Regions from separate parts of the Azonexus hydrophilus genome, predicted to be linked through region 2. Evidence: riboswitches for the same ligand, from Rfam matches in the RefSeq annotation. Region 2 holds a riboswitch; the other holds the start of a gene.
The links. A riboswitch is a leader RNA that binds a small molecule or an ion and turns the genes downstream of it on or off. The one in region 2 is predicted to bind glycine.
Positions count from the first base shown of each region.

Region 1 (7,113 bases), 370 kb from region 2:
CCGAAATAGCATCAAATCCATCGCTTCAGTCCGGACAGGCACGATGGCCTGATATTCCAGACTGGCAGCCCAGCGGTCGGCATCTTCGGCGCTCGGGAAGCTGAGTTCGACGTAGGCCTCGAAGGGTGTGCAGGCGAGTTGGTTCCAGTATGTCTTGTCGACCGTGCCACGGGCGACGACGCTGCCGCCGTGGCGTTCGACGGTGGCGCCGACCTGGCTGCGGTAGGTTTCGAAGGCTGCCGGGTCTTTCAGGCGGATCAGGCCGATGATCTTGACGCTCATTTTGTCTCCTTTGCTTTCTGTTCTTCTATATAAGCTCGCCAAGCTTCACGTGCTTCCTTGGACAGGAATAAATAGTAGAGCATGAACATGCCTTCAAGCGTCGACAGCCGCGTTCCCTTGAGCGCCTCCAGGGATAAGCGCGAAACGATCTTCACCATTATCAGTAACGGCGTTACACCCAAAGCACACATGAAGACGTATCTGAATTGGATTTTCAGGTCAGCGTCAGAAAGCAAGTCGCTGAGACCGAGTATGTAGCTGACTACGCCAAGTAGGATTGCCAGGACAATGAATCTGGACAGGGTTTTTTCGCGCATGTTGTTCTTGAAGACGGTGCCGATCATTGCCAGCAGGAATGAGGATGATCCACATACCAGTGTATCTCGCTGAGGGCCGGGAGCATGGGGGTCGTGGTTTCGGGGTGGTCCGGAATCCGAAGGATAGTCCGGCGCTTGGGTTTTGTCAGGGGAATTACCCTGCATAATGATGGTCCGCTGCCTTGTGCGCTAACATGGGCCTTGGCCGAAGTTGTCGCCGATTCGGGGAGGGGCATGGAAGAAGTCAATGGCGCCGCTGTGCGCTGGCATCAATTGCGACTGTACGTCGACAATCATCTGCACGACCGTTTTCTGGCACCGCCACTGACCGTCGTGGTGGCAGCGCTGCTGACCTTGTGGGTGCCGGTATGGCAGGCGGTGCTGTGGGCGGGCGTGGAACTGGTGGTGATCGCGGTCTATGTGAGCGTGTATCTGCGCTTCCGTCGTGCGCCGGTCGAGGAGGCCGGACACTGGGCGCGGCGGATTGCGCTGGCGCACGGGGCGCACATGGCGATGTGGTCGTCCATCGTGGTCTGGGCTTATCAGCCGGGTGATCTGAGCAGCTTGATGTTCGTCATGCTGGTGCATGTGGGTTTGATCTCGCTGACTGTGGTGATGAGCAATCCGCACCGGCGCCTGCTGCTGTCCGATCTGGTGGCGCCGGCGGTGGCGCTGGTCGGACCGCCGTTGATTGACGGCAGTCTGTTCAGTGTCGGCCTGACCGCGCTCGGCTTGCTCTACATTGCGCTGATGCTGCTGGTCGGCCTGAAGATCCATGCCAGTACGCTGGAGGCTCTGCTGCTGCGCCAGCGCAACGACCAGTTGATCAGCGAACTGGAACGTCAGGTCAAGCGTGATGCACTGACCGGGCTGGCCAACCGCCGCCATTTCATCGAGACCGGCGAGGTGGAACTGCAGCGGGCGGCGCGTTACCGCCATCCGTTGGCACTGCTGATGGTGGATATCGACCACTTCAAGCCGATCAACGATACCTATGGTCATCTGGCCGGCGACGAGGTGCTCAAGGCGGTGGCCGCGGTGTGCGCCGAAAGCGTGCGCGGCAACGATTGCCTGGCCCGGCTGGGCGGTGAGGAATTTGCCATCCTGATGCCGGAAACCGGGCTCGACGAGGCAGGCGCGGCGGCCGAGCGGCTGCGTGTCGCGGTGGAGCAGCTACGCTGCCAACTCCACGAAGGGCTGGTGACGCCGACGGTGAGCATTGGCGTGGCGATTACCGAAGGAGCAGGCGAGAGCCTGTCGTCTCTGATGCGACGCGGCGACCAGGCAATGTACGCAGCCAAGGCGCAGGGCCGCAACCGGGTGGTGATCGCGCCGCCACTGACCGCCTGAAAGACAGCGGAAAAAGTCTGGTCCGGGTGCGGTTTTTACGTCTATAATGCGCGCCTTCGCCGCTCAGGCAGCGAGATTCCTCGATAGCTCAGTCGGTAGAGCGCCGGACTGTTAATCCGTAGGTCCCTGGTTCGAGCCCAGGTCGAGGAGCCATGGATTCAAGCACTTAGCCCGCTAATCAGCGGGCTTTTTGCTATATGGGTCTGCCATGATTGACTTAGAATGAGCCACACGCAGATCGGTGCAATCGATTGCGTCAATCAAAACCATGGTGGGGGACCGTGATGAGCCTGAGCAATCAGACAATCGGCAAAGTCGTGCAATGGCTGGGCTGGTTCAGCGTGGCACATTCGTTATGGACTTACGGCTTTGCTTTGCTGGATGCCAAGTCGGATGCCTCAATCCGCGCCTATGCCTGGTTGATTGCCATTGAAGGCATCTTTTTCCTAGGCGCAGGTCTGCTCGTTGTCTGGCTTGGACGCCGGATTGCCAGGCCGGCTCAAGTGCCCGAGCCGGTCCAGGCTGAAAATCGCGGCGCCGAGTAGGGACGGTGCTCATGGACGACGCCGATACCTTGACGATCAGGCCGAATTATCCTGGGCTGCTGATGGCCATTCTCCTGCTGGGGTTTGCTGCCGGCATTTCTCTCGTCATGCTGCTTGCGCTGACGCGCAAGGATGTTTTTGGCCCGGCGCTCTTCGACTGGCTGCTGATTATCTTCCTGATCGTTTTCATCTTCCTGTTCATGCTCGGTTCTCTGTACGTGCTCTGGAACCACATCGCGGTGCTGTTCAGCGGCTTGCGGCCGTCTTTGGCCGTGCGCATCGACCGGCAGGGCATCCATTACCCGCTAAGGTACGAAGGCTTGATTCCCTGGCAGCTGATTCGCGACATACAAGTGCACAATGGCTACAACGGCAGTAGCCTGTGGTTCACGATCGATCCGTCGCTGCCGTTGCGGGGGTATTCGGTGCTCGATCACATTTACAGCATCGGCAATGAGCAAGTGATCGGTTATGTGCGGCTGTTGTCGCACCAATACAGCTTTTCTGCGCCGGAACTCATGCAGGAATTGCGTCGGCTGGCCCCGGAACGGGTGCATATGGCCTATCCCTTGAGTTGAATCTGGTCCTGCTATTCTCGAATACGCCGAGCTGCCCGGCCTGTTCGCCTGAACCGATTGACAGGTAGTCCCGGCGCTGCCGATAATCCGCCACTCTGCAGGAGAGAGAGCGCTGCTTGGCCAGCGCTCCGCCGAAGGCGCAAACTCCCATAATCGCTCAGGCATGCCGAACTGCAGAAATGATTCGCCGGCTGGAGAGTAGTTGCGAGCGTCCCGGCGCTTGGCAACTCACCGAAGGGGCAGGCTCCGAGGAGCCGAAACTCTCAGGTAAAAGGACAGGGGGAGAGGCGTCACGGAAACACCCGCTCAGGGGTTTCCGCTTTCTGACGGAGTCCTTTTGATGTTTGCCTTGCTGTTCGACAGTCTCGCCCACGTTTTTCAACCACTCGCCACCAAGCAGTTCGATCTGCTGCTGGTCGTCTACCTGGTCGCCATCGCCGCCGAGGCAATGTCCGGCGCGCTGGCCGCCGGCCGCCGCGACATGGATTTCTTCGGCGTCGCCGTGATCGCCTTTGTTACAGCGCTCGGCGGCGGCACGATCCGCGACGTCGTGCTCGGCAATTACCCGATCGGCTGGACCCAGCATCCCGAGTACGTTTATCTGGTCATCCTTGCCGGTCTGGCGACGACGCTGATCGCCCGCTTCATGCACCACATGAAGCGCGTCTTCCTGATGCTCGATGCGCTCGGCCTGGTCGCCTTCTCGCTGATCGGCTGCAACGTCGCGCTGCAACTCGATTACCCGCCGGTGGTTGTGATCATGGCCGGCATGCTCACCGGGATTTCCGGCGGCGTGCTGCGCGACGTGCTGTGCAACCAGGTGCCGGTGGTCTTCTGCCGCGAGCTTTACGCCAGCGTCTCGCTGTTCGTCTGCGTACTCTTCCTGGTCTTGCGCGGGCTTGACTGGGACAGCGACTTGATCACCCTGGTCTGCTTCGGCGCTGGTTTCGCCTTCCGCATGCTGGCGCTGCGTTTCGCCTGGAAGCTGCCGACCTTTTCCTACCAGCAGCGCTGGGACTGAAACACAGGCTGGGCTAAAATGACTGTATGAAAATACAGTTGTTTGCCAAAGGCCCGCATTGACCGTCCCGTCCGCGCTCCCCGACTACGCCGAGCTGCACTGCCTGTCCAACTTCAGCTTCCTGCGCGGTGCCTCGCACCCGGAGGAGCTGGCGGCGCAGGCGGTGGCGCAGGGCTATGCGGCGCTGGCGCTGACCGACGAGTGCTCCCTGGCCGGCGTCGTGCGCGTGCATCAGGCGTTCCGGGCGCAGGGTGGGGCGACGCGCCTCGTCATTGGCAGCGAGATGACCACGGTCGACGGCCTGAAACTGGTCTTTCTGGCGCAGAACCGGGAGGGTTACGGCAACCTCTCGGCATTGATCACGCTCGCCCGGCGGCGGGCGGAGAAGGGTGCCTACACGCTGCAGCGCCATGACCTGAACGCCATCTCGCCGAACGGCGCCTTGCCCGATTGCCTGGTGCTGTGGGTGCCCGAGGCAACGCCGTCGGTCGCCGATGGGCGCTGGCTGGCCGAACGCTTTCCCGGTCGTTGCTGGATCGCCGTCGAATTGCACGCCGGCCCGGACGATGCGGCCAAACTCGCGGAACTGCAGGCGCTCGGCGCCGCCTGCGGCCTGCCGCTGGTGGCGGCGGGCGATGTGCACATGCATGTCCGGGCGCGGCGACCGGTGCAGGATGTGCTGACCGCGCTGCGCCTGAAAACTTCGGTGTTCGACGCGGGGCATGCGCTGTTTCCGAATGGCGAGCGGCATTTGCGTTCGCGCTTGCGGCTGGCGCGGCTCTATCCGCCCGAACTGCTGGCCGAAACGCTGCGCATCGCGGCCTTGTGCACGTTTTCGCTGGACGAGTTGCGCTACGAATACCCGGAAGAAATCGTCCCCGCCGGCCACACGCCGACCTCGTGGTTGCGCCACGAAACCGAAGCCGGGCTGCGCCGGCGCTACCCGGCGGGCGTGCCGGGCGCGGTGCGCGAGCGCATCGAGCACGAATTGCGGCTGATCGCCGAGTTGCAGTACGAAGCCTATTTCCTGACCGTCTACGACATCGTCTGCTTCGCCCGCAGCGTCGACATCCTCTGCCAGGGGCGCGGCTCGGCGGCGAATTCGACGGTCTGTTTCGCACTCGGCGTCACCGAGGTCGACCCGGCGCGCTCGGCGATGCTGTTCGAGCGCTTCGTCTCCAAGGAGCGCGGCGAACCGCCCGACATCGACGTCGATTTCGAGCACGAGCGGCGCGACGAGGTCATCGCCTACATCTACGGAAAATACGGCCGCGAGCGCACGGCGCTGGCCGCCGCCGTCATCACCTACCGGACCAAGGGCGCGTTGCGCGACGCCGGTCGCGCGCTCGGCTTCGACATCGCCCGCATCGACGCGCTGACCGCATCGCTCGCCTGGTGGGACAAGCGCGAACAGATGCCGGAACGCTTCGCCGAGCAGGGGCTGGACCCGGCGTCGCCGCGCGTCGCCAAGTGGCTGTGGCTGGCCGAGCAACTGCGCGGCTTTCCCCGCCACCTGACCCAGCATGTCGGCGGCTTCGTCATGTCGCGCGGGCCGCTGGCGCGGCTGGTGCCGGTCGAGAACACGGCAATGGCCGAGCGCACGGTGATCCAGTGGGACAAGGATGACCTCGACGCGGTCGGCCTGATGAAGGTCGATGTGCTGGCGCTCGGCATGCTGTCGGCGCTGCGCCGGATGCTGGCGATGATCGGGCCGCTGGCATTGAACGAAATCCCCGAAGGCGACAAGGCGACCTACGACATGCTGTGCCGCGCCGACAGCATGGGCGTCTTCCAGGTCGAATCGCGGGCGCAGATGAGCATGCTGCCGCGCCTCAGGCCGCGCAACTACTACGATCTGGTGATCGAGGTTTCGCTGGTGCGCCCCGGGCCGATCCAGGGCGACATGGTCCATCCCTACCTGAAGCGGCGCCAGGGCAAGGAGGATATCGAGCGCATCACGCCGGCGATCGACGCAGTGCTGGCGCGCACCTGCGGCGTGCCGATATTCCAGGAGCAGGTGATGCAACTGGCCATCGTCGCCGCCGGCTTCACGCCCGGCGAGGCCGACGAGTTGCGGCGGGCGATGGCGGCCTGGCGCCGTAAAGGTAATCTCGCCCGCTATCAGGACAAGCTGCGCGCCGGCATGGCGCGCAACGGCGTGCCGGCCGCCTTCATCGAGCGCATCGTCGCCCAGATCCAGGGCTTCGGCGAATACGGCTTTCCCGAATCGCACGCCGCCAGCTTCGCGCTGCTGGTCTATGCCTCGGCCTGGGTCAAGCGCCACCACCCGGCGGCCTTCCTCTGCGGCTTGCTCAACAGCCAGCCGATGGGTTTCTATTCGCCGTCGATGTTGATCCAGGACGCCCGCCGCCATGGTGTCAGCGTGCTGCCCGCCGATGTCACGGCCAGCGACTGGGACAGCCGGATCGACGAGCGCGGCGCGGTGCGCCTCGGCCTGCGCGAGATCAAGGGACTGAGCCGGGAAGCGGCCGTGCGGATCGCCGACGCGCGGCGGCGGGCGCCGTTTGCCGATGTCGCCGACCTCGCGGCGCGCTGCGCCCTGGGCAAGCGCGATCTGGATCAGCTCGCTGCTGCCGACGCCTTGCGCGGTCTCGCCGGTCATCGCCGCCAGGCGGCCTGGGCGGTCGCCGACAGCGGCCGGCGGGCGATCCAGGGCGATCTTTTCGCCGGCTTGCCGGCGCCAGAAACGGCGGTCGAGCTGGCGGCGCCGACGCTGGCTGACAACCTGGTCGCCGATTACCGCCAGCTCGGCCACAGCCTGCGCACGCACCCGCTGACCCTGCTGCGCGAACATCTCGCAGCGCGGCGCTTCCTCAGTGCCGGCGAACTGGCGCAACGCGGCGACCGCGCGCTGGTCCGCGTCGCCGGCATCGTCACCGGCCGCCAGCGGCCGGGCACGGCGACCGGGATCGTCTTCGTCACGCTGGAGGACGAAACCGGCTGGACCAACGTCGTCGTCAAGCCGGGGCTGGTGGAAAAACAGCGGCGCGAATTGCTCG
Region 1 is NZ_CP151406.1:2,197,665-2,204,777, reverse strand. It holds gene AADV58_RS10665 (DUF1330 domain-containing protein) at 1-282, opposite strand, end outside; gene AADV58_RS10660 (hypothetical protein) at 279-599, opposite strand; gene AADV58_RS10655 (GGDEF domain-containing protein) at 834-1,949, shown strand; tRNA gene AADV58_RS10650 (tRNA-Asn) at 2,027-2,102, shown strand; gene AADV58_RS10645 (hypothetical protein) at 2,234-2,494, shown strand; gene AADV58_RS10640 (hypothetical protein) at 2,506-3,072, shown strand; glycine riboswitch at 3,161-3,256, shown strand; gene AADV58_RS10635 (trimeric intracellular cation channel family protein) at 3,479-4,093, shown strand; gene AADV58_RS10630 (error-prone DNA polymerase) at 4,152-7,113, shown strand, end outside.
Region 1: another riboswitch for glycine. It lies ahead of AADV58_RS10635 (trimeric intracellular cation channel family protein); the one in region 2 lies ahead of gcvT (glycine cleavage system aminomethyltransferase GcvT).

Region 2 (7,113 bases):
TTCAGGCCTTGCGGGCCGTGGTAAACGGCGTACATGCCGGCCATGTTGGCGAGCAGTACCTGCGAGGTGCAGATGTTGGAATTGGCCTTCTCGCGGCGGATGTGCTGTTCGCGCGTCTGCAGCGTCATGCGGTAGGCAGTCTTGCCGCGTGCGTCCTTGGAAACGCCGATGATGCGGCCCGGCATCGAGCGGACGAAGGCTTCGCGGGTGGCGAAGAAGGCGGCGTGCGGGCCACCGAAGCCCATCGGGATACCGAAGCGCTGGCTCGAACCGAGGGCGATGTCGGCGCCCATGGCGCCCGGCGACTTGAGCAGCACCAGCGCCATCAGGTCGGCGGCGACGGCGACCGTGGTGCCGCGTGCCTTGAGGCCGGCGATGATCGCGCTGAGGTCGCGCACTTCACCGTTGTCGTTCGGGTACTGGAGCAGGGCGCCGAAGAATTCTTCGTCTTTTACCGTGTCGACCGCAGCGATCACCAGTTCGAAGCCGAAGTAGGCGGCGCGCGTCTTGACCACGTCGATGGTCTGCGGGAAGCAGGCGGCGTCGACCAGGAAGCGGTTCGACTTCGACTTGGAAACGCGGCGGGCCATCGTCATGGCTTCGGCGGCGGCGGTGGCTTCGTCGAGCAGCGAGGCGTTGGCGATTTCCAGCCCGGTCAGGTCGACGACCATCTGCTGGAAGTTCATCAGCGCTTCCAGGCGGCCCTGGGCGATTTCGGCCTGGTAGGGCGTGTAGGCGGTGTACCAGCCGGGGTTTTCCATGACGTTGCGCAGGATCACCTTGGGCGTCAGCGTGTCGTAGTAGCCCATGCCGATGCACGACTTCTGGATCACGTTCTTGCTGGCGATCGCCTTCAGGTCGGCGAGTGCCTCGTGTTCGCGGCGCGGGGCCGGCAGCGGCAGGTCAGCCGGCAGGCGGATGGCGGCCGGGACGGTCTGGTCGATCAGCTGGTCGAGGCTGGCGGCACCGATGGTGGCCAGCATCTCGGTCATTTCAGTGGTGCAGGGGCCGATGTGACGGTCGATGAATTCGTCGTGCTGCTCCAGGGCGCTCAAGGGCAGGGTCTTCATGTGGATTGTTTCTCGCGGGGGCTATGCAGCGGAACAGCCCGGCCGGTTACGGTCGACCGGGCTGGTGGAGGAAAAACGGCGGGCCGGGATCAGGCGGCGTCGGCGACAGCCTGGTAGGCGGCGGCGTCAAGCAGGGCGTCGACATCGGCGATGTTGTCCGGGGTCATCTTGAACAGCCAGGCGGCGTAGGCGTCGGCATTGACCGACTCCGGCGCATCGACGGCGGCCTGGTTGACTTCGGTGACGGTGCCGGCGATCGGCGCGTACACGTCGGCGGCGGCCTTGACCGACTCGACCACGGCGATTTCCTTCTCGGCATCGTAATGGGCGCCGACTTCCGGCAGCTCGACGAAGACCAGATCACCCAGGGCTTCCTGCGCGTGGTCGGAAATGCCGACGGTGACGGTGCCATCGGCGTTCTTCAGGACCCACTCGTGGGAGGCGGCGTACTTGAGGTTGGACGGGACGTTGGACATGGTTTTCTCCTGAGTGGGGTGAATTAGATGACAGCTTTGCCGTTGCGGGCGAATACGGGTTTGGTGACCTTGGCCTTGAGCAGTTTGCCGCGAATGTCGACCTCGACTTGATCGCCGATGGCGACGCCGAGTGGCAGGCGGGCGAGGGCGATGGATTGCTGCAGCGTCGGCGAGAAGCTGCCGGAGGTGATCTCGCCGTCGCCGTGGGCGGTGACGACTTTCTGATGGCCGCGCAGCACGCCCTTGTCGAGCAGGATCAGGCCAAGGAACTGTTTCTGCTGGCCGTTGGCGGCCAGTGCGGCACGGCCGACGAAATCGCGCTCGTCCTTCATGGCGACGGTCCAGGCCAAGCCGGCGTCGAGCGGGGAAACCGTCTCGTCCATATCCTGGCCGTAGAGATTCATGCCGGCTTCCAGGCGCAGCGTGTCGCGGGCGCCCAGGCCGCAAGGCGCGACGCCGGCTACCTTGAGCGCGTTCCACACGGCTTCGGCTTCGCTGGCCGGGAGCATGATCTCGTAGCCGTCTTCGCCGGTGTAACCGGTGCTGGCGATGAAATACTGATCGACTTCGGCGGCGAAGAAGGGTTTCAGGCCTTCGCTCGCGGCCTTCACTTGCGGCAGCACCTGCCACACCTTGGCGCGGGCGTTCGGGCCCTGGACGGCGATGATGCCGAGATTGTCGGCGCCGTCGCGGCGCTGGGTGATGCTGACGTCCATCTTCCATTCGGCGGCCTTGGCCTGCATCCAGGCCAGATCCTTGTCGGCGGTGCCGGCATTGACCACCAGGCGGAACTTGGTGTCGGTGAGGAAATAGATGATCAGGTCATCGATGACGCCGCCGGCCTCGTTGAGCATGGCGGCGTAGAGCGCCTTGCCGGAAACGGTCAGCTTGGCGACGTCGTTGGCGACCAGGCGCGAGAGGAAGGGGCGGCAATCGGCGCCGACCAGATCGACCGGGCACATGTGCGAGACGTCGAACATGCCGCAGTCGTTACGGACGGCGTGGTGCTCCTCGATCTGCGAACCGTAGTTGACCGGCATGTCCCAGCCGCCGAAATCGACCATTCGGGCGCCAAGTGCGCGATGGGCGGCATTCAAGACCGTTTGCTTCAGCATATCAATCCTTTACTGACGTTTGTTAACGTCGATTCTGGAAACAGAAAAGGGGTGAAACGTAAAACTCGCGTTTTGCGTTTCACCCCTCTGTCCTCGATACCTGAGAGATTTGCCCCATCGGTGGGCGCTGTCTACGCCGCTCTCCAGAGTTTCAGGGGGCGACATGCGCATTGCCAGCGATACGGTGTCGACTGCGCCTCGTCGTGCTATTCGCACTGTCTTCGGCTTGTCTTCGTGTCTCGCAGCCAATGCGCATGCCGCCTGGCCTCATCTTGTGGTCCTTTTGCCTGAGCGTTTTCGGGTGAAATTGCGCCTTCGGCGGCAGACGGATCTGCGCTCTCCCACAGGATGGCTCGCACTATATCCGGTCGTGGCTGTCCAATCAATATGTTGCGCCGCACAAGGCGTCTCGGTGAGGGGCGGCCTTCGTGCTAAACTCCGCGTTTGCCCGTGTCTTGCCATCCGTGAACCCAGCCAATTTCGATTTTCATTGCCATTCGTCCGTGTCCGACGGTTTGTTGCCGCCGGCGGTGGTGGCGCGCCGGGCGGCGGATAACGGTGTCGATTTCTGGGCCTTGACCGATCACGACGATATCGGCGGCTTGGCGCCAGCGGCGGAAGCCGCGGCAGAAGCCGGGATGCGCTTCGTTCCCGGGGTGGAGATTTCCATCGAGTGGCGGGAAACGCCGATCCATATCGTCGGTCTCGGCTTCGATCCGGCCAATCCGGTGCTGGTCGGCGGCCTCGAAGCGCTGCGCAGCGGTCGTCTCGAGCGCGCCCGGCGGATGGGCGAGGCGCTTGACGCCATCGGCATTCATGGCGTCTTCGAAGGGGCCATGGGCTACGTGACCAATCCGAACCTGATTTCGCGCGCCCATTTTGCCCGCTATCTCGTCTCCATCGGCATCGCCCGGGATATTTCCGGGGTGTTCCAGTATTACCTGGCACCCGGCAAGCCTGGCTATGTCGACCACCGTTGGGCTTCCCTGGCCGATGCGCTGGGCTGGATTCACGCGGCCGGCGGTGTCGCCGTGGTGGCCCATCCCGGGCGCTACAGAATGTCCGGTGGTGACATGCGCAAGTTCCTCGACGAGTTCAAGGATCTGGGCGGGCAGGCGATCGAGGTGGCCAGTGGCAGCCATTCGCCCGACCACCTGCTGCATTTTGCCCGGCTGGCACGCCATTACGCTTTTCATGCCTCGCGCGGCTCGGATTTTCACGGGCCGGACGAGAGTTACGTCGACCTCGGTCGGGCGGCACCGCTGCCGCCGGACCTCAAGCCGGTCTGGCGCCTGATCGATTGAAACCATGGCCCGCGTCGTCAATATCCATCCCGATTCCCCGCAGCAGCGCCTGCTTGCCCAGGCGGCCGACTTCATCCGCAAGGGCGCCATCGTCGCCTTGCCGACGGACTCCTGTTACGCACTGGCTTGTCATCTGGGTGACAAGGAAGCGCTCGACCGCATCCGCCTGATCCGCCAGATGGACGAGCGTCACCACCTCACGCTGATGGTTCGCGACCTCTCCGAGATCGCCCATTTCGCGCGTGTCGACAACGCCCAGTACCGCTTGCTCAAGGCGGCAACGCCGGGCAGCTACACCTTCATCCTCGAAGGCAGCAAGGAGTTGCCGCGCCGGGTCATGCACCCCAAGCGCAAGACCATCGGTGTGCGCGTGCCGGATCACCCGGTCGCCCTGGCCTTGCTGGAAGAGTTGCAGGAACCCCTGCTGACGACGACGCTGCAGTTGCCGGGTGAGGACAGTCCGCTGACCGAGGGCTGGGAAATTCTCGACCGTCTCGACGACCAGCTTGAACTAATCCTCGATGCCGGCACCTGCGGTATCGAACCGACCACCGTCATCGACCTGACCGGTTCGGCGCCCGAACTGGTTCGCGCCGGTCGCGGCCCGCTCGCCCCGTTCGGATTCGACTGAACATGCTCGACATCAACGCCCTGATCCAGACCATCGCCATCGCTGCATTGCCGGTGATCTTCGCGATCACCCTGCACGAAGCGGCGCACGGTTACGCGGCCCGCCATTTCGGCGATCCGACCGCCTGGCAGATGGGGCGGATCAGCCTGAATCCGCTGCGCCACATCGATCCGATCGGTACCATCCTGATTCCGGTCGCCATTCTCGTCTTCTCGGCGGGCAGCTTCCTGTTCGGTTACGCCAAGCCGGTACCGGTCGATTTCACCCGCCTGCGCAATCCCAAGCGCGACATGCTCTGGGTAGCTGCCGCCGGGCCGGCTGCCAACCTGTTCATGGCATTGTGCTGGGCCTTCATGCTCAAGCTGGCCTGGGAAATGCCCAGCACCGATTTCACCGTGCCGCTGTCCGAGATGAGCAAGATCGGCATCGTCATCAATTGCGTGCTCATGGTGCTCAACCTTTTACCCTTGCCGCCGCTTGACGGCGGGCGCATCGCCGTCAGCCTGTTGCCGCACCGCCTGGCCTGGCAGTTCTCGCGCATCGAGCCGTGGGGCTTCCCGATTTTGCTGGTCCTGCTGTTCACCGGTATCCTCAGCGACATCATGAGCCCGCTGGTGCTTTTCTCGGCGCGCGCCATCGAAACAATTTTCGGTCTTTACTAAACGACAAACAGCTATGTACGCAGAACGTGTCCTTTCCGGCATGCGTCCCACCGGGGCGCTGCATCTCGGCCATTACCACGGCGTCCTCAAGAACTGGGTTGAACTGCAGCAGGAATATCCCTGTCTGTTCTTCGTTGCCGACTGGCACGCCCTGACGACCCAGTACGACAATCCCCAGAACATCGAGAAGGCAACCTGGGACATGGTTATCGACTGGCTGGCGGCCGGTGTCGATCCCAATCAGGCGACCCTGTTCATCCAGTCGCGCGTGCCCGAGCATGCCGAACTGCACCTGCTGCTGTCGATGATGACGCCGCTCGGCTGGCTGGAGCGCGTGCCGACCTACAAGGATCAACAGGAAAAGCTGTCGAACAAGGATCTGTCGACCTACGGTTTCCTCGGTTACCCGTTGCTGCAGGCGGCCGACATCCTCATCTACCGCGCCGACAAGGTGCCGGTCGGCGAGGACCAGGTGCCGCACATCGAGTTCTCGCGCGAAATTGCCCGCCGCTTCAACCACCTCTACGGCCGCGAACCCGGATTCGAGGACAAGGCCCGCGAGGCGGTCAAGAAGCTCGGCAGCAAGCGCGCCCGCCTGTATGAAGAACTGCGCACCCGCTACCAGCAGGAAGGTCAGCGCGAAGCGCTCGAACAGGCGCATGCCGTGCTCGACGAAATCCAGCACCTGTCGGTGGCCGACCGCGAACGCCTGTTCGGCTACCTCGAAGGTACCGGCAAGATGATCCTTGCCGAGCCGGGGGCATTGCTCACCGCTGCGTCGCGCATGCCGGGCCTGGACGGGCAGAAGATGTCCAAGTCCTACGCCAACACCATCACCATGCGCGAATCGGAAGACTCGGTCGCCAAGAAGGTTAAGAGCATGCCGACCGACACCAATCGCGTGCGCCGCACCGATCCGGGCGATCCGGCACGCTGCCCGGTGTGGCAACTGCACCAGGTGTACACCGACGAAGCCACGCGGGCGACGCTGGAGCAGGGCTGCCGCACCGCCGGTATCGGCTGCATCGACTGCAAGCAGCCGGTGATCGAAGGCATCCTCAAGGAACAGGCGCCGATGCGCGAGCGTGCCCAGCTGTATCTCGACGATCCGGTGCTGGTCAAGAACATCATCGCCGACGGTTGCGAGAAGGCACGCGAACTGGCGCGCGAGACGATGCGCGACGTGCGCGAATCGATGGGCCTGGAATACCACTGATGTCTGTTGCGTCGTTCCGCTTCCGCTGTTCGGCGGTCGACGCATGAATCTGGCGGTCGATCTGCCGCCGCCATCGCTGTTCGAGCCGGTGGCGCGCATCTACGGCGAGCCGATGGAGGCCATGCCGCAGGATCTGTACATCCCGCCGGATGCGCTGGCGATCATGCTCGACGCCTTCGAAGGCCCGCTCGACCTGCTGCTCTACCTGATCCGCAAGGCCAACGTCGATATCCTCGATATTCCGATGGCGCCGCTGACCCGCCAGTATCTCGACTACATCGAGAACATGCGGGCGCAGAACCTGGAGCTGGCGGCCGAGTATCTGGTGATGGCGGCGATGCTGATCGAGATCAAGTCGCGCATGCTGCTGCCGCGGCCGAAGATCGGCGACGATGGCGAGGTCGAGGATCCGCGTGCCGAACTGGTCCGTCGGCTGATGGAATACGAGCAGATGAAGCTCGCCGGCCAGAAGCTCAACGAAATGCCGCAGGCCGAGCGCGAGTTCTTCTGGGTCGAGACTCTGGTCGAGAAGTCACTGCTCATCCGGCAGCCGGAAGTTTCGGTCGAGGACATCAAGGAAGCCTGGATGAACGTGGTGCGCCAGGCGGTGCTGAAACGCAACCACAAGATCAGCCGCGA
Region 2 is NZ_CP151406.1:1,825,133-1,832,245, forward strand. It holds gene gcvP (aminomethyl-transferring glycine dehydrogenase) at 1-1,070, opposite strand, end outside; gene gcvH (glycine cleavage system protein GcvH) at 1,160-1,546, opposite strand; gene gcvT (glycine cleavage system aminomethyltransferase GcvT) at 1,570-2,661, opposite strand; glycine riboswitch at 2,739-2,818, opposite strand; glycine riboswitch at 2,927-3,015, opposite strand; gene AADV58_RS08780 (3',5'-nucleoside bisphosphate phosphatase) at 3,126-3,965, shown strand; gene AADV58_RS08785 (L-threonylcarbamoyladenylate synthase) at 3,970-4,596, shown strand; gene AADV58_RS08790 (site-2 protease family protein) at 4,608-5,258, shown strand; gene AADV58_RS08795 (tryptophan--tRNA ligase) at 5,272-6,474, shown strand; gene AADV58_RS08800 (segregation and condensation protein A) at 6,518-7,113, shown strand, end outside.